4 regions of the Streptomyces yatensis genome follow, and region 1 is predicted to be linked to each of the others. Evidence: riboswitches for the same ligand, from Rfam matches in the RefSeq annotation. Region 1 holds a riboswitch; each other region holds the start of a gene.
The links. Region 1 has a riboswitch for cobalamin ahead of metE (5-methyltetrahydropteroyltriglutamate--homocysteine S-methyltransferase). Riboswitches for the same ligand answer to the same signal wherever they lie in the genome.

Region 1 (4,639 bases):
CATAGCCTGCCCGCCAAATACCTCCAGGCGTATCCCATCCGCACCTGGGGCGACCACGAGATCACCTTCGAGGGGCCCGGCCGCACCTCGGTCACCGACACCGGTGGCGTCCGCCGCATCACCACCGACGGGCGGCTGGTCTACGACGGCGGTGGCTATCTGCTGCCCTGGGAGCCGCGCGAGGCCACCGACCCGGCCAAGCTCTACCACTACAACCCGGCCGGTGGCACCACCCGTTGGCCGCTGCCGCGCGGCTGGTCGGAGCAGCGGTCCGTGGTGCTGTACCGGCTCACCGACCAGGGGCGCGCCGAGCCGGTCACGCTGCCGGTGCGCGACGGCCACGTCAGCATCACCGCCGACCCCGACGTCCCGTATGTGGTGCTGCGCTCCCGGGCCCGTGCCCAGGCGGCCCCCGGCTGGGGCGAGGGCACCCCGCTGTACGACCCCGGTTTCCGCTCCGGATCGCTGCGCGGCTGGCAGACCACCGGCCCGGCCACCGTCGAGCGCAGCCCGCTGGGCGACTACGAACTGGTCGTCGGCGAGGGCGCGGCCGCCACCGTCGGCCAGCGGCTCGACCGGCTGGCCCCCGGTGGCTATGTGGCCTCCGTCCAGGTGGAGGTGGGCGCGAAGGCCGGTGACCGGCGGCGGGCCGCGCTGCGGGTGCACACCGCCGACGGCGTCACCGCGGAGAACTGGACCGAGACCTCGACCGCCGTCAACCACATGGCCGCCGACCGCAAACACGGCACCCGTTTCCAGCGGATGTTCACCTTCTTCACCGTCCCCGAGGGCGGCGGACCGGTCAGTCTCACCCTGGCGGTGGCCGAGGGCAGCGCCCGGGTCCGTTTCGACCGGCTGCGGGTGGTGCGGGCCCGGCGCACGACGAAGCCCGGCGCCCTGGTGTACGAGGACTTCGAGCGGGTGCCCCAGGGCTGGGGCCCGTTCGTCAAGGGCGACGCGGGCGGGGTGACCGACCCCCGCACCCATATCGCCCAGCGGCACGCCCCGTTCACCCAGGCCGGCTGGAACGGCAAGGTGATCGACGATGTGCTCGAAGGCGGCCAGTCCCTCAAGTCACGTGGTGAGAACGCGGGTCTCGTCTACCGCACCGTGCCCCACACCGCCCGCTTCCGCCCGGGGCGGCGCTACCGGGTGAGCCTGACGTACGCCAACGAGGCGGCCGGTCAGTACGCATGGATCACGGCCGTGGACGAACCCGGACCGCGCGAGTTGGAGCGCACTGCCCTGCCCGCCGCCGCCGGGCGGGCCAGCCACCGCTACACCGTCACCGCGCCCGCGGACGGTGAGATGTGGGTGGGGCTGCGGAAGACCGGCGACAGCGGTACCGCGGAGTTCACGCTCGACTCCTTCACCGTGGAGGAGCTGGACTGACCCGGCCGAGGGAGCGGGGCGGCGCGGACACATCTCCGCCGCCCGGCTCCCTTCCCCTTCTCCGCCAAGCCCCCGCCAGGGCCACCCTCCCCTTGGCGGCCGGGCAGTCCGTGGACGAAGATCGGCGAGTGATGGGACACAGCCGACCGGAGGGGACCGCGGATGTATCACACCTGGATGCGGTACTTCACGCCCAGCCCCGCCCATCACCGGCTCGGCCTGGTGTGTCTGGGTGTCGGCCTCCAGCACGGCGCCCTGCCCGTGGTCGGCCCGCGGGTCCTGGACCACCATGTGGCGGTGGTCATCAGCGCGGGCCGCGGATGGTTCCGCGGCGCGGACGGCCGCCGCCGTACCGTCACCGCGCCCGCGCTGCTCTGGCTCACCCCCGGGGTCACCCACCACTACGCCCCGGACCCGGATACCGGATGGGACGAGGCGTTCGTCGACTTCACGGGACCGGCCACCGCCGCCTACGCCGACCTGGGCTATCTTGACGCGGACGGCCCCGTGGTCGCGCTCACCGACACCGCCACCGCCCGGACGGCCATCGGCCGGATCGCCCGCGCCGCGCGTCAGGGCAATCCGTTCCTGGAGGTCGAGACCGCCGCCGCCGTCCATGAACTCCTCGTCGCCCTCCGCCGCGTCCGCGCCGACACCGGCGCCGACGGACATCCGGTGCTCCAGGCGCTGGCCCGGGACGCCTTCCAGCCGCTCTCGGTGACCGAACACGCCGCCCGGCACGGCATGACACCGGCCGCACTGCGCACCGCGGTACGCCGCGGGGCGGGGTGCAGCCCCAAGGACTATCTCCTCGGCATCCGGCTGGGCCGGGCCAAGGAACTCCTCGTCGGCACCGAACTGCCGGTCGCCGCCATCGCCCGCCGCGTCGGCTACGACGATCCCGCCTACTTCAGCAGGCTGTTCGCCCGCCGCGTGGGCACGGCACCGGTCCACTTCCGCGAGCAGCAGTGCCGCTCGGTCCCCGGTGGCTTCACCGACCGCGTCCCCGATCCGAGCCGCCCACCGACGATCCCGCCCTCGGCACCGGCGGACGACGCACGGCGCGGCGGCGGTGACCGGCGGCCGTGACCGGAGGCGGATGACCGGCGGCGGATGACCGGAGGCGGATGACCGGACGCGCGCCTTGGGCCGGCCGGACGGCTCCGGAGGGCGGCGGGGGGCACGGCTGGGGGCACGGCTTCAGCCATCGGAGGCCCCGGCGCGTGCTGATCCCCTGAGCTCGCTGGTGGACGGGGTGCGGCCGGTGCACGGCCCGGGCGGCACCGGCCGTACCCTCGGCCGCCGCGTGTTCCACTTCACCATCCCGAATACCGGACGGCCCCCTGCACACCGCCGGACGGGCCCGTACGCTGGCTGGTGCAGCTGGTTCGCCCCGTCCGCCAGGCGGGACGCGTCGTAAGAGGGAACCCGGTGGGAATCCGGGACTGCCCCGCAGCGGTGAGCGGGAACGACCGCCGTCATACGCACTGGGTCCGGTAGAGGGACCTGGGAAGCGACGGCCACTAGGTGTCCTCCCTCAAGAGGACGCGCCCGTGAGTCCGAAGACCTGCCATCTGCCCGCGTACAGACGACTCGTGCGCGGACACCCGGTGACCTCGAGGGCGGGTCGGCGTACATTCCGGTCGGACGACCGCGCGCGTGCCGCGCGAGGTCGTGGCGTCCGGTCCGTCACCCTTCGCGCTCTCCTCCGTCGCCGGGATCTCAGGGATTCATCTCGCGAAGGAGATCTCCGTGACACCGAAGTCCGCAGCCGCGGCAGCACGGGCCACCGTGTACGGCTACCCCCGCCAGGGCCCGAACCGGGAACTGAAGAAGGCGATCGAGGGCTACTGGAAGGGCCGCGTCACCGCCGACGCGCTCCGGGCCACCGCCGCCGAACTGCGCGGCGCCACCTGGAAGCAGCTGGCCGGGGCGGGTATCGACGAAGTTCCCACGGGTGACTTCTCGTACTACGACCACGTGCTCGACACCACCGTCATGGTCGGCGCGATCCCCGACCGCCACCGGGACGCCGTCGCGGCCGATCCGCTCGACGGCTACTTCGCGATGGCGCGGGGCACACAGGACGTGGCACCGCTGGAGATGACCAAGTGGTTCGACACCAACTACCACTACCTGGTTCCGGAGCTGGGTCCGGACACGGTGTTCACGGCCGACTCCGCCAAGCAGGTCGCGGAGCTGACGGAAGCCCTCGCCCTCGGCCTTGCGGCGCGGCCGGTCCTGGTCGGGCCCGTCACCTACCTCCTCCTCGCCAAGCCCGCCCCCGGCGCGCCCGCGGACTTCGAGCCGCTCACCCTCCTGGACCGTCTGCTTCCGGTGTACGCCGAGGTGCTGGCCGACCTGCGGGCGGCCGGTGCCGAGTGGGCGCAGCTCGATGAGCCCGCCCTGGTCCAGGACCGCACGCCGGCCGAGCTGAACGCCGCCGGCCGCGCCTACCGCGATCTCGGCGCCCTCGCCGACCGTCCGAAGCTGCTGGTCGCCTCGTACTTCGACCGCCTCGGCGAGGCCCTGCCCGTACTGGCCAAGGCCCCGGTCGAGGGGCTGGCGCTGGACTTCACGGAGGCCGCCGCCGCCAATCTGGACGCGCTCGCCGCCGTCGGCGGGCTGCCCCGCAAGCGGCTGATCGCCGGTGTCGTGAGCGGCCGCAACATCTGGGTCAACGACCTGGAGAAGTCCCTGGCCAGGCTCGGCACCCTGCTGGGGCTGGCCGACCGGGTCGATGTGGCCGCCTCCTGCTCGCTGCTGCACGTCCCCCTCGACGCGACGGGCGAGCGGGACATCGCACCGCAGATCCTGCGCTGGCTGGCCTTCGCCCGGCAGAAGACCGCGGAGATCGTCACCCTCGCCAAGGGCCTGGCCCGCGGCACCGACACGATCACCGCCGAACTGGCCGCGAACCGGGCCGCCCTCGCCTCCCGTGCCAACTCCCCCATCACCCGTGACCCGGCCGTCCGCGCCCGCACCGGCGCGGTCACCGAGGCCGACGCCCGCCGCTCCCAGCCGTACGCCGAACGCGCCGCGGCCCAGCGCGACCGCCTCCGCCTGCCGCTGCTGCCGACCACCACCATCGGCTCCTTCCCGCAGACCGGCGAACTGCGCACCGCCCGCGCCGACCTGCGCGCCGGCCGCATCGACACGGCCGGGTACGAGGAGCGCGTCAAGGCCGAGATCCAGGAGGTGATCTCCTTCCAGGAGAAGACCGGCCTGGATGTGCTGGTGCACGGCG
Region 2 (4,639 bases), 860 kb from region 1:
ACGTCGACCGGCGGCAGCAGCGCCGCGATCGCTCTTACGGCGGTGCTCTTGGCCGTGCCCTTCTCCCCGCGCACCAGGACGCCGCCCACGGCGGGTGAGACGGCGTTGAGGAGCAGGGCGAGCCGCAGACCGTCCATGCCGACGATCGCGCTGAAGGGGTAGGTGGTGGTCACGCGGCGGTACCTCCTGGTGTGCGTGGGCGTCGCGGTCCGGTGTCGGTGTGGGTGTCGGGGTGCGTCACGACGTTTCCCCTGGCGCCCCCGGAGGGACGAACGGCAGCCCCTCCGGGACGCCCTTCTCGATGAGCCGCAGCAGTGCGTCGGTGTCGGCGTGTTCCTCGATCAGGTCGCCGAGGCGGTCGAGTTGCTCCTCGCGCAGCTCGCCGAAGCGGGTGTCCGGCGCCGGTACGAACGCCCGGCCCGCCGCGGCGGCCACCCGGCGCAGGAACGCCCGCCGGAAGCCGTCGCTCTCCAGCGAGCCGTGCCAGTGGGTGCCCCACACCGAGCCCACCCGGCAGCCGTCCAGGAAGGGCTCCTCGGCCCCGTCGAGCGGCTCGGCGACCCCGTGGTGGATCTCGTATCCCTCGACCCGCTCACCGAGCGCCTCGCCCACCGGCCGGGCCAGGGTCTTCTCCGCCGCGAACCGCACCCGCACCGGCAGCAGCCCGAGCCCGGCGACCGTCCCGGCCTTCGACTCGACCTCGTCCTCGATGCGCTCCCCGAGCACCTGGAAGCCGCCGCAGATACCCAGCACCGGACGGCCCTGGGCGGCCCGCCGGGCGATCGCGTCGGCGAGCCCGCGCTCGCGCAGCCACTCCAGCGCCCTTACGGTGCCCCGGGTGCCCGGCAGCACCACCAGATCGGCGTCGGCCAGCTCCTCGGGCCGGTCCACGAACCGCACCACCACGCCCGGTTCGGCCGCCAGCGCGTCCACGTCCGTGAAGTTGGACATCAGCGGCACGGCGGCCACCGCGATCCGCAGGACGTCCGCGCCGTGAGGGGGCGCCACGACGCTCTCCCGCACCGTGCCGCGCAGCGACACCCGCAGCCCGTCCTCCTCGTCGATCCCCAGCCCGTGGGCGAACGGGAGCACACCGACGGTCGGGCGCCCGGTGAGGTCGCGCAGCATGTCCAGACCGGGCTCCAGAAGGCTCACATCGCCGCGGAACTTGTTCACCAGATAGGCGGCCACATGCCGTTGGTCCGCCGCCGACAGCAGCGCGGTGGTGCCGAAGAAGGACGCGAAGACGCCACCGCGGTCGATGTCCCCGACCACCACGACCGGAAGCCCGGCGGCGCGCGCCAGCCCCATGTTGACGATGTCGGTGCGGCGCAGATTGATCTCGGCCGGGCTGCCCGCGCCCTCGCAGATCACCGCGTCATGGGTGCGCCGCAGCTCCTCCAGGCACTCCGTGACGGTCCCCAGCAGCGCCTCCCGCCCCGAGGGCCGCGGCGGCCCGGCCGCGCTCGACGGCGGGCCCGCCACGGGCCCCGAGCGCCCGAAGTAGCCGCGCGCGCTCAGCTCGCCCACCGGCTTGCCCAGCAGCACCACTTGGCTGCTGCGGTCGCCGCCCGGCTTCAGCAGGACCGGGTTCATCAGCGCGCTCGGCTCGACGCGCGCGGCGGCGGCCTGCATGGCCTGCGCCCGCCCGATCTCCGCCCCCTCGCGGGTGACGAAGGAGTTGAGCGACATGTTCTGCGCCTTGAAGGGGGCCACGCTGACGCCCTTACGGGCGAGCCACCGGCAGATCCCGGCCGTCACGACGCTCTTGCCCGCGTCGGAGGTCGTGCCCGCGACGAGCAGCCCCCCGCCCCGCGCCACGGAACCCTCCGTGCCGCCCTTACCGCGTATCCCGCTCATCCACCGCCCCTTCCCAAGGCCCCGGGCCGCCCCGTCAACACCCTCAGAACCGGCCGGGTCGCCACGGACACCCCGAGCGCCAGGACGCCGACGCGCCGCGACAGCCGTATCGCCCGCTCGATGTCGGCCGACTCCACCGGCCGCCCGCCGGAGTTGAGCACCGGCCGGTGTTCGACCCGGCCGCCGTAGGTGAGGGTGCCGCCCAGCCGTACCCCGAGCGCGCCCGCGAACGACGCCTCCACGGGGCCCGCGTTGGGGCTCGGATGGCGCCGGCCGTCGCGCCGCCAGGCGCGCCGCGCACCCCGCGGATCGGGGCCCGCGAGGGTCGCCAGGGCCGCCGTAAGGCGGGCACCGGGCCAGCCGGCCACATCGTCCAGCCGGGCCGCCGCCCAGCCGAACCGGCGGTAGCGCGGCGACTTGTGGCCCACCATGGCGTCCAGGGTGTTGACGGCGCGGAAGCCGATGAGCCCCGGCACGCCGCCCACGGCGCCCCACACCAGCGCGCCCACGACGGCGTCGGAGGTGTTCTCGGCGACCGATTCGACGACCGCGCGGGCGATCTGCGGCCCGTCCAGCGCCTGCGGATCGCGGCCGCACAGATGCGGCAGCCGCTCCCGGGCGACCTCCAGGTCACCCGCGGCCAGGGCCCCGCCGACGGCTCGTGCCTCACGGCCCAGCGTCGTACCGCCCAGCACGGCCCAGGTGGCGGCGGCGGTCAGCGCGACCTCGGCGCCACCGCGCCCGCCGAGGGCCCGTACGGCGCGGGTCAGCAGCGCGGCACCGGCGGCCGCGCCGCCCGCGCACAACGCGGTGTGCAGGGCCCCGTAACCGCGGTGGTCACGCCACAGCCGGCGCTCGGCGGCCGCGGCGGCGCGCCCGAACGCGGCGACCGGATGGCCGCGGCGCGGATCGCCCGTGGCGAGATCACCGAGGAAGCCGAGGGCCGCACCGCACGCGAACGAGGCGTGATCGGCACGCATCCCTCAGGCCGCCGTCACGCCTCGGCGCGACGACACGTAACCAAAGGGGCCAGAGGGCCCGAAGGGACCGGAAGAGCCAGTGGGGACAGAGGGGGCTGGCGGCGTGGCGGTGCCGGGCATGGCGGTATGTCCTCACTCAGGGTCCGCGCCCTGGCTCGACTGACCGGCGGTGAAAGTCTCCTGGCTCCCGGATCCGCGCCCCTCCCGGTCTTCCAGCCCCGCGTACGAAGCGAACCGTACGGTCGAGCCGTGACCCCATACAGGCGATGGGAGAGTGCTCCCCGGTGACAGTGGCGGGACCGCGCCGGATTCTCACCGGCTTCCTCTCCTGCCGCCGTTTGGCTCGGGAAGTCCACCATGGGCCGCGAATGGCCGTCAACTCGCATATGACCCATGACGCCCGAGTGTGCCGAGCCCCACAGACGGCGGCCGCTCATGAGACGGCCGCCGGACGGTCGGCGCTGGTCAGCGCCACCATCCGGCGGCCGGTGGGTCGTTGAGGACGCGCGCCTCAGGCGACGATCAGATAGATGCCGTACGCCACGGCCGCGGCGCACAGCGCGAAGCAGGTGTACGCGCCGGTGCGGGCGAGCGCCGAGGCGCCGACCGCGCCACCGGACATGGCGGCTGCGCCGCCCTGCTCCGGCGCCGCCTTACGGGACGTCCCGAGGATGCCCAGGGTGAAGACGCCCACCATGCCGACCGTCACCACGAGGCTGACGCCGAAGACCTGGCCGAGTGCCGCCCAGTCGATGCTCATGTTCCGTGGCTCCTTAGCGGGTGGTGCTGCTCGCGGCGGCGGGGGTGGGGGTCTGCTCGGGCGTGTGCTCGGCGATGCCGCTCTCGGGGGCGGCCTCGGCCGCGCTCTCGGGGGCGGAGGGCCTCGCACCCGCGGGCGGCGGGGCCACGGACCGCAGGGCGGCCGTGACGGCGCCCACCGGCTCGGGTGCGCCGACCTCGTTGACGTTGGTGTGGTCCACGGGCTTGCGGCGCGACAGCGCCCAGATCGCCCCGCAGGCCAGGACGGCGAGCACGGCCACCGCCGTGATCCCCGCGTTCCCCTGGTCGGCCAGCAGCGCGGCGCCGCCCGCCACCAGGCCCGCGGCCGGGAGGGTCAGCACCCAGGCGACCACCATGCGGCCCGCGGTCGACCAGCGCACCACGGCGCCCTTACGGCCGACACCGGCACCCATGACGGCGCCGGAGCAGACCTGGGTGGTGGAGAGCGCGAAGCCGATGTGGGAGGAGGCGAGGATGACGGTCGCGGCGCCGGTCTGGGCGGCGAAGCCCTGCGGCGGCTGGATGTCGGTGATGCCCTTGCCCATGGTGCGGATGATGCGCCAGCCGCCCAGGTAGGTGCCGAGCGCGATGGCCAGGCCCGCCGAGACGATGACCCACAGCGGCGGGTCGGAGTCGGGCGCCACCACGCCTCCGGTGACCAGCGCCAGGGTGATCACGCCCATCGTCTTCTGGGCGTCGTTGGTGCCGTGGGCCAGGGAGACCAGGGCGGCCGAGGCGATCTGCCCCGCGCGGTAGCCCTTCGCGGTGTCCTCCGAAGAGCGGCCGCGGCCGAGCCGGTAGGTGAGCCGGGTGGCGGCCACCGTGGCGATGCCGGCCACGACCGGCGCGGCGACGGCGGGGATCAGGACCTTCATGACGATCGCGTCGCCGTTGACCCCGTCCAGGCCGACGGAGACCACGGTGGCGCCGATCAGGCCGCCGAACAGGGCGTGCGAGGAGCTGGAGGGGAGTCCGGCGAGCCAGGTCACCAGATTCCACAGGATCGCGCCGACCAGACC
Region 3 (4,639 bases), 4.8 Mb from region 1:
TTGCCGCCCGCGGGCGGGCCCGCCGGGGTGATGCCGATCAGGCTGGTCCCGCCCGGGTTGATGGTCAGGATGGCCGACGGGACCCCGCCGAAGGTGACACTGGTGACGCCGGTCAGATTGGTGCCCGTGATCAAGTACAGGGTGCCGCCGGTGGTCGGTCCCACGGTCGGGGTGATGGAGACGGCGGTGGGCGGCGTCGGCGCCACATAGGTGTACACCTGGCTGTTGCTGGTGCCGGCGGTCGTGGTGACCAGGACCTGGACCGGCCCGGGCGCGTGCGGCGGGGCTATCACCACCACGATGTCGTTGGTGGGGTTGCCCGGCCAGCCGCCTCCGGGCCAGCCACCGCCGCCCCAGCCGCCGCCCCAGTCACCATCCCAGCCGCCGCCACCGGAACTGCTCTGGCTGACGATCTGGGCGGGCACACCGCCGAAGGTCACGCTGATGACGTTGCGCAGGTTCTGCCCGTAGAGCTGGACGAGGTTCCCACCGGCGGCGGGACCCGAGTTGGGCGTCACGGACAGCAGCAACGGCGGCCCCACCTGGGACGGGGGCCAGTTGGCCGCGGTGGGGGCGGCGGTCGCGAGAGCGGTCGAGATCATGGTTGGTCCTCCCGGGGAAGGGTTCGGGTGAGAGGCGCCGACGGCATGCCGATGTCGTGGGCAGGCCGCTGGTCAACGCCTTGTCGTCGCCGCGCGGTCGAGGCGGGCGCGGTGGAGGCAGGCCGGCACCGGAGGAACGGAAAGCCGCCGGGCGGCCGGTCAGGGCGCGGAATCGATGCGCCGGATGAGAGCGGAGCTACGGGACGAACGCCCGGCTCCTGGCTGGCCTACGAGGTATGGGGCACCCTCGGCGGCACGTTTCCAGTTATCCACGCCGACCCCCATCGCTCAAGGTTCCGGGGCTGCCATCACTCGTTTGGCGCATCTGGGCGCGCCTGGCGGCGAGCTTGTATGACAAGCGCTCCGCTATTCGGGGGAACGCGCGGCCGGACTATGGTCTGCCGTCCTCCACCGTGCCTCTAATGAGTGACATCGGCAGTGCCAACCCGTGCGGGACCACCCGGGGAGGGAGCGATCCGATGAGCCTCGCCGCATTCCTCCTCGCCCTCGGCACCACCTGCCGTATCACCCGTTTCATCACCAAGGACACGCTGGCGGCGGGGTTCAGGACCTGGGTCGCCGACCGCTTCGGCGACGACTCCCGGCCCACCTACCTCGTCAACTGCGGCTGGTGCACCAGCACCTGGGTCGCCGGCGCCATCGCCGTCTACGCCTCCTTGCTGCACACCACCGCCTGGTTCCTCCTCCCGGCCACCGCCCTGACGCTCTCCTACCTCGCCGGGCTCGCCTCGCGGTGGCTGGACTGACACCGACCTGTACTGGGCTCGAGCCTGAACTGGGCTCGAGGGAGACTCGAGGGAAAGGAACGGCAGCCATGGCCTGCAACTGCGGCGGAGGGGCGCGTGGCCCGCGACCCGTTGTCGTCTATGAGTTGACGCTGCCGGACGGCACGGTCCGGCGCTATTTCACCTATCAGGAGGCCGACGCGGCCAACAAGCGCGCGGGCTCCACCGGAGTGATCAACACCGCCGTCCAGTGACGCCGAAGACCGGCGCGTGACCGCGTGACGGCGAAGACCGGCGCCAGACGCATGGCGGGCCCGCTGTCAGTGGTGTGCGGCAGACTGCGGCCATGGACATCACGATCAGGCGGGCGCAGGACGCGGAGCTGGACGGAATCGGCGAGCTCACCGCGCAGGTGTATCTCGGGGACGGGCTCCTGGACTTCGGGGACAGTGATCCATATCTCACCACCCTGCGCGACGCCCGGCGCCGGGCCGCCGAGGCCGAGCTGCTGGTCGCGGCGGACGCGGCGAGCGACGAGGTGCTGGGGGCCGTGGCGTTCGCCGTGTACGGCGGGGCGTATGCGGAGCTGGCCCGGCCCGGCGAGGGCGAGTTCCGGATGCTGGCCGTGCGGGCTCAGTCGCGGCGGCGCGGGGTGGCCGAGGCGCTGGTGCGCGCCTGCCTGGACCGGGGGCGCGCGCTGGGGCTCGAGCGGATCGTGATCAGCAGCCAGCGGTCCATGACCGCCGCCCACCGGCTGTACGAGCGGCTGGGGTTCGTGCGGGCCCCGGAGCGGGACTGGTCGCCGATAGCCAAGCTGGACCTCACCCTGTGGGCGTTCACGGTGGAGCTGTGACGACCGGTGCCGCGCGCCCTGGGCCATGGGCTCGTGTGCGCGCCGGGCCACGGGCCGCCACGGGCCCCAGGTCACGGGCCACCTCCGGAACGCACTAGCACATTCATACGAAACTCCGCACCTCGCGACACAAGATATGGGGGTGCGTGCGTCGGCCGACACAAGATGTATGCTCGTCCTCGCTGTCGCCGCAGGGGAATCCGGTGGGAATCCGGAACTGTCCCGCAACGGTGTACGTGTGCGCTTATGCGGCGTGCCCGTAAGTCCGAGCACCTGCCGACGGCCCTGTGTGAACACGTCCCCCGGCCTCGAGGGTTGGGCCGATGGACGCTGCGTGGTGTGCCCGACGTACGAGGAGTGCGGCATCGGCATGCCCGTACGCGCCCATCGCACCTCCCTCGTGGCCCCGGCCGAGCGAGGGAGAGCACCTCAGTGACCATCGCGCCCGCAGATCCGGTTTCAGAGCAGGCGGTTTCTCAGGCAGCGCATGACGCGCCCGGAACCGCCCTGCTGCGGATCCTCACCGGACTCACCGCCGACCTGCCCGCCACCGACCCCGGCAAGGTCGCGGCCGCCGCCCTGCGCGGCCGCCATCCCGGCTCGGACGAGGCGGAGTTGCGTGACCTGGCGACCGAGGCCGCGGCCGGGCTGATCGCCGAGGAGCCGGAGTACTCGCGGCTGGCCGCGCGGCTGCTGGCGCTCACCATCACGGAGGAGGCGGCCGGGCAGGGCGCGGTCTCCTTCTCCACCTCCGTCCAGGTGGGCCACCGCGAGGGCCTGCTGGCCGACTCCACCGCGGAGTTCGCCGCCGCCCACGCCGCCCGGCTGGACGCACTGGTGGAGCGGGCCCTGGCCGACGGCGCCGACAAGCGCTTCGGCTACTTCGGACTGCGCACCCTCTACAGCCGCTATCTGCTGCGCCACCCGATCACCCGTCAGGTGATCGAGACCCCGCAGCACTTCCTGCTGCGGGTGGCCTGCGGGCTCGCCGAGGACCTCTCGGAGCGGGCGCTGGACGATGTGGCCGAGCTGTACCGGCTCACCAGCACGCTGTCGTATCTGCCCAGCTCCCCCACGCTGTTCAACTCCGGCACCCGGCATCCGCAGATGTCGTCCTGCTATCTGCTGGACTCGCCGCTGGACGAGCTGGACTCGATCTACAACCGCTACCACCAGGTGGCCCGGCTGTCGAAGCACGCGGGCGGCATCGGCCTGTCCTACTCCCGTATCCGGGCCCGCGGTTCGCTGATCCGGGGCACCAACGGGCACTCCAACGGCATCGTGCCGTTCCTGCGCACGCTCGACGCCTCGGTGGCCGCCGTCAACCAGGGCGGTCGGCGCAAGGGCGCGGCCTGCGTCTATCTGGAGACCTGGCACGCGGACCTCGAGGAGTTCCTGGAGCTGCGGGACAACACGGGCGAGGAGGCCCGTCGCACCCACAACCTCAACATCGCCCACTGGATCCCGGACGAGTTCATGCGCCGGGTCGAGGCGGACGCCGACTGGTCGCTGTTCTCCCCGGTCGACGCGCCCGCTCTGGTGGACCTGTGGGGCGATGAGTTCGACGCCGCGTACCGGAAGGCCGAGGCCGAGGGGCGGGCGGTCAAGCAGGTCCCGGCGCGGCAGCTCTACGCCCGGATGATGCGCACCCTCGCGCAGACCGGCAACGGCTGGATGACGTTCAAGGACGCCGCCAACCGCACCGCCAACCAGACCGCCGAGCCCGGCAGGGTCGTCCACTCCTCGAATCTCTGCACCGAGATCCTGGAGGTCACCGACGACGGCGAGACCGCCGTGTGCAACCTCGGCTCGGTCAACCTCGCCGCCCACCTGGACGAGGACGGGCAGGTGGACTGGGAGCGCCTGGACGCCACCGTCCGCACCGCCGTGACCTTCCTCGACCGCGTGGTGGACATCAACTTCTACCCCACGGACGAGGCCGGGGCCTCCAACTCGCGCTGGCGCCCGGTGGGTCTGGGCCTGATGGGGCTGCAGGACGTCTTCTTCCGGTTGCGGCTGCCGTTCGACTCGCCCGAGGCCAAGGCGCTCTCCACGCGGATCTCCGAGCGCATCATGCTCGCCGCGTACGAGGCGTCCTGCGAGCTCGCCGAGCGCCACGGCCCGCACCCGGCCTGGTCCGAGACCCGCACCGCGCGCGGTGTGCTGCACCCGGACCACTACACGGACGCGGTGGCCACCTGGCCGGAGCGCTGGGAGGCGCTGCGCACCCGGATGGCGAAGTCCGGGATGCGGAACTCGCTGCTGCTGGCGATCGCGCCGACCGCCACCATCGCGTCCATCGCGGGCGTGTATGAGTGCATCGAGCCGCAGGTCTCCAACCTCTTCAAGCGCGAAACGCTCAGCGGGGAGTTCCTGCAGGTCAACTCCTATCTCATCGACGACCTCAAGAAGCTGGGCGTCTGGGACGCCCAGACCCG
Region 4 (4,639 bases), 8.2 Mb from region 1:
GGCAGATCGCGAACAGTGAATCGGCGGACCCGGACCCGGACCCGGCGCGCGCCGAGCCCGAGGGCGGGGAGCCCGCCTGCTGGCTGGATCGGGTCTGCGCCGACTGCGGCGCGATCCAGGACACCGCGTCCTTCGCCCGCTGTGCGCGCTGCGGAGCCCCCAGGGAGTGAGCGCACGGGGCGCCCCGGCCGCCCGCCCCCGGTGCCCAACTCCCTTGGACAGCCCACCAGGTACGGTCTGATCATGACCGCCGGAGCGCGGATGCCGGCCGCCGGAGACCGCGGCCGCCGTACCCCGCCCGGACGACCCACGGCATCACGGACCAACGGGGGGCTTCGCCGTCGTGTTCTCCACCTCCACCTCCGCCCCGCCGATCCCCTCGGGGGCGGCCCATATGGTCGTGTGCGGTGACGACGCGCTCGCCCACCGCCTCGCCGCCGAACTCCACTACGTCTACCGGACCCGGGTGACGGTCGTCATCCCCGGCGGCGCGCCCCTGGCGGACCCGGCCGGGCAGCGGGCGGCGGGATGGTGGCCGGGCGGCCGTACCTCCGCGCTCTTCGGCCGGTTCAGCGCGGCCGTCGGACGGGTCCCGCTGCCCCGGCAGACCGCGGACGACCCCGCTCCGGACGGGGGAGTGCGGGTCATGGAGGTCCCGGCGCTCGACGAAGAGGTGCTGACCGAGGCGGGCGCGGAGCACGCGACGGCGCTCGCCCTGGTCCATGACGACGACGAGGCGAACATCCACGCCGCCCTCCGCGCCCGCCGCCTCAACCCCCGGCTGCGGCTGGTGATCCGGCTCTACAACCGCAAGCTCGGCCAGCATCTGGAGGAACTCCTCGACGAGGCGGCGCGGGTGGCGGATCCCGGTATGGACCCGGCAGAGCTGGACGCCACCACCACCGTACTGTCGGACGCCGACACCGCGGCGCCCGCCCTGGCGGCCACCGCCGTCGCGGGCACCAGCAAAGTCCTGCAGGCCGACGGGCTGCTGCTGCGCGCGGCCGAGCGCACCCCGCCCGGCCCCGACGAGGTGGCCCGCCCGGGGCTGTGCACCCTCGCCCTGCTCTCGTCCACCACCAGCGACCCCGGCGGCAGCGAGGGCTCCGACAGCAGCGGCGACGAAGGGCCCAAGCTGCTGCCCGGAGACGAGGAAGTGGCCGCCGCCACCGGGCGCGACACGGTGGTGCTGGAGGCCGTCTCCGCCACCGGACCACCGCTGCCGCCCCGGCGGCTCGGCACCCGCAGACTGCCCCTCGCCTCGCTGTTCTCCCGCCGGCTGCGCTGGTCCGTCGCCGGAATGGCGATCGCCGTGCTCGCCCTCACCATCGCCTCCTGGCAGCTCACCGGCGCGGGTCTGCTCCGCGCCGCCTACCTCACGGTGCTCGATGTGCTGGCGATCGACGACCCGGCGCTGGACGAGCCGACCGGGCGCAAAGTCCTCCAGCTGCTGTCCGGGCTGATCGGACTGCTGATGCTGCCCGTCCTGGTGGCCGCCGCGCTCGAAGCGCTGGGCACCTTCCGCACCGCCTCCGCGCTGCGCCGCCCTCCGCGCGGCCTCTCCGGCCATGTCGTGCTGCTCGGGCTCGGCAAGGTCGGCACCCGCGTCCTGGCCAGACTCCGTGAGATGGACATCCCCGTGGTGTGCGTGGAGGAGGACCCCGGGGCGCGCGGCATCCCGCTGGCCCGCAGGCTGGGGGTGCCGACGGTCATCGGCGATGTCACCCAGGAGGGCGTCCTGGAGGCCGCCAAGATCCAGCGGGCACACTCCCTGCTCGCCCTGACCAGCGTCGACACCACCAACCTGGAGGCGACGCTGTACGCCCGCTCGGTCAAGCCCCGGCTGCGGGTGGCGCTGCGCCTGTACGACGACCGCTTCGCCACCGCCGTCTACCGCACACTGCGCGCGGCCCATCCGCGGGCCCTCACCCGCAGCCGCAGCGTCTCCAGCCTGGCGGCACCGGCGTTCGCGGGGGCGATGATGGGGCGTCAGATCCTGGGCGCCATACCGGTCGAGCGCAGGGTGCTGCTCTTCGCCGCCCTGCATGTCGCCGGGCATCCGCAACTGGAGGGGCGTACCGTCGCCGAGGCGTTCGCGCCGGGCGCCTGGCGGGTGATCGCGCTGGACGCGGCGGAACCCGCCGACCGGCAACGCGACCTCGCCGCGGCGCCTCGTGACGACGGCGCCACCCAGGAGCCCGCCCTGGTGTGGGATCTGCACCCCGGCTATGTCCTGCGCCCGCACGACCGCGTGGTGCTGGCGGCCACCCGCCAGGGCCTGGGCGAAATCCTCGCGGGGGCGGCGGCCCGCCGCGACTGACGCCGACCCGTCCGTGGCCCTCCCGCGAGCGGGGGCCACATGGTGCGGCGGTGCCCGGGATGCGATGATGCCGGGCGACAAGGGCGACGGCGGAACGAGGAAGCCGGTGTGAATCCGGCGCGGTGCCGCCACTGTGATCGGCGAGCGGATCCCGAACAGGCCACTGCCCGTACGCGCGGGTGGGAAGGCCGGGACGAGCATCGACCCGAGAGCCAGGAGACTCACGCGGTCGCCTCCTCGACGCAAACCGGGGCGGACTTCCCCGGAGGAGGGCGATGCGCCATGCCTGTCAGGCCGACCGACCCGGTGCCCTGCCGGGTGACCGTATGCCGGGACTGCTGCTGCGGCAGCCCCAAGGTGACCGGAATCGACCATGCGGCGCAGCTCGCGCGGCTCCGTGAGGAGGTGCCCGTACGCGTCTCCGAGTGTCTGGACGTCTGCGATCAGGCCAATGTGGTCGTGGTGCAGCCGTCGGCCGCTGGACGTGCCGCCGGGGGCAGGCCGGTGTGGCTCGGGCTGGTCAACGACACGGACGCGACGCAGGACATCGTGGCCTGGGTCGCGGCGGGCGGTCCCGGGGTGGCACCGCTGCCCGACATCCTCGATCTGTACGCCTTCTCGCCACGGCGGAGCGCCTCGCCCGAGTCAACATCCGGCGGGCGCTGACCGTCCGAAGTTCCCTGCGGCGTACGGGAGTTGCTCATCGGGGGCAGGAGTCTGGCGGCCCCGCACCCGGTGGGCTACCGTCGGTAACACGTTGCCGTCGCGGCAATCCCCTTCGCATCTCCCGCACCCTCCGAACCCCTTCCGGAAGGCAGCCCATGGAGAACTCCACAGAGAATTCCGCCTCGCCGGCCGGGATCAGCCGCCGCCACGCCCTGACGGCGGCGGGCGGTGTGCTCGCCGGTGCCGCGCTCGCCCAGGCGGCGGTCCCGGCCTTCGCCGCCTCCGGGGCGTCCTCGGACGCGGACGCCATCGTGGTCGGCGGCGGGCTCGCCGGGCTGGTCGCCACGGCGGAACTGGCGGCCGCGGGACGCAAGGTGCTCCTCCTCGACCAGGAGCCCGAGAGCAACCTCGGCGGCCAGGCGTTCTGGTCCTTCGGCGGCCTGTTCTTCGTCGACTCCGAGGAACAGCGGCTGATGGGCATCAAGGACACCCATGAACTGGCCTGGCAGGACTGGCTCGGCACGGCCGGCTTCGACCGTGGCGTCTTTGATCCCGGCGGCCAGGACTACTGGGCCCGCAAATGGGCCGAGGCGTACGTGGACTTCGCCGCCGGGGAGAAGCGGTCCTGGCTGCACGGGCTCGGCGTGCGGTGGTTCCCGATCGTCGGCTGGGCCGAGCGCGGCGGCGGCCTCGCGGACGGGCACGGCAACTCGGTGCCGCGTTTCCATGTCACCTGGGGCACCGGTCCGGCCGTGGTCGAGCCGTTCGAGAAGAAGGTGCGGGCCGCCGCGAAGGACGGGCGGGTGACCTTCACGTTCCGGCACCGGGTGGACGATCTGGTGGTCACCGGCGGTGCCGTCACCGGGGTCAGCGGCGCGATCCTGGAGCCCAGCGACGCCGCCCGCGGCAAGCCCACCTCGCGCACCGTGGTCGGCCACTTCGAGCTCAACGCCCCGGTGGTGATCGTCACCTCGGGCGGCATCGGCGCCAACCACGATCTCGTACGGCGGAACTGGCCCGACCGGCTCGGCTCACCGCCGAAGTTCATGGTCACCGGCGTCCCGGCGTATGTGGACGGCCGGATGCTCGCGATCACCGAGAAGGCGGGCGGACGGATCGTCAACCCCGACCGCATGTGGCACTACACCGAGGGCCTCAGAAACTACGACCCGATCTGGCCCGGCCACGGCATCCGCATTCTGCCGGGCCCCTCGTCGATGTGGTTCGACGCGAAGGGCAAGCGCTTCTCCACCCCCGACATCCCGGGCTACGACACCCTGCACACCCTCGAGACGATCACCGCCACCGGCTATGACTACTCCTGGTTCGTCACCACCCAGAAGATCATCGCCAAGGAGTTCGCGCTCTCGGGCTCCGAGCAGAACCCGGACCTGACCAACAAGGACATCCTGCAGCTCCTCTCCCGCATCTGGCAGACACCCGAGCCGATCCAGCGGTTCCGGGACAAGGGCGAGGACTTCGTCGTCGCGGGCACCCTGCCCCAACTGGTCGCGGGCATGAACAAGTTGACCGGCGACAACCTCATCGACCTGGCCGACCTCACCCGGCAGATCGAGGCCCGCGACCGCGAGATCGCCAACCCGTACACCAAGGACGTCCAGGTCATGGGCATCCGCAACGCGCTCGCCTACC

Region 2: it holds a riboswitch for cobalamin, as region 1 does, so the genes downstream of both, J8403_RS32525 (cobalamin biosynthesis protein) here and metE (5-methyltetrahydropteroyltriglutamate--homocysteine S-methyltransferase) in region 1, are expected to answer to the same signal.
Region 3: it holds a riboswitch for cobalamin, as region 1 does, so the genes downstream of both, J8403_RS15675 (ribonucleoside-diphosphate reductase subunit alpha) here and metE (5-methyltetrahydropteroyltriglutamate--homocysteine S-methyltransferase) in region 1, are expected to answer to the same signal.
Region 4: it holds a riboswitch for cobalamin, as region 1 does, so the genes downstream of both, J8403_RS02105 ((2Fe-2S) ferredoxin domain-containing protein) here and metE (5-methyltetrahydropteroyltriglutamate--homocysteine S-methyltransferase) in region 1, are expected to answer to the same signal.

The regions. Positions count from the first base shown of each region.
Region 1 is NZ_CP072941.1:8,650,357-8,654,995, reverse strand. It holds gene J8403_RS36265 (endo-alpha-N-acetylgalactosaminidase family protein) at 1-1,392, shown strand, start outside; gene J8403_RS36260 (helix-turn-helix domain-containing protein) at 1,555-2,481, shown strand; cobalamin riboswitch at 2,760-2,981, shown strand; gene metE (5-methyltetrahydropteroyltriglutamate--homocysteine S-methyltransferase) at 3,145-4,639, shown strand, end outside.
Region 2 is NZ_CP072941.1:7,791,673-7,796,311, forward strand. It holds gene J8403_RS32515 (putative cobaltochelatase) at 1-173, opposite strand, end outside; gene J8403_RS32520 (cobyric acid synthase) at 238-1,860, opposite strand; gene J8403_RS32525 (cobalamin biosynthesis protein) at 1,857-2,840, opposite strand; cobalamin riboswitch at 2,995-3,212, opposite strand; gene J8403_RS32530 (hypothetical protein) at 3,352-3,600, opposite strand; gene J8403_RS32535 (inorganic phosphate transporter) at 3,614-4,639, opposite strand, start outside.
Region 3 is NZ_CP072941.1:3,861,823-3,866,461, forward strand. It holds gene J8403_RS15655 (IPT/TIG domain-containing protein) at 1-602, opposite strand, end outside; gene J8403_RS15660 (hypothetical protein) at 1,082-1,369, shown strand; gene J8403_RS15665 (DUF7196 family protein) at 1,438-1,602, shown strand; gene J8403_RS15670 (GNAT family N-acetyltransferase) at 1,695-2,201, shown strand; cobalamin riboswitch at 2,339-2,496, shown strand; gene J8403_RS15675 (ribonucleoside-diphosphate reductase subunit alpha) at 2,634-4,639, shown strand, end outside.
Region 4 is NZ_CP072941.1:462,006-466,644, reverse strand. It holds gene J8403_RS02115 (hypothetical protein) at 1-170, shown strand, start outside; gene J8403_RS02110 (NAD-binding protein) at 395-2,320, shown strand; cobalamin riboswitch at 2,381-2,558, shown strand; gene J8403_RS02105 ((2Fe-2S) ferredoxin domain-containing protein) at 2,603-2,986, shown strand; gene J8403_RS02100 (FAD-binding dehydrogenase) at 3,142-4,639, shown strand, end outside.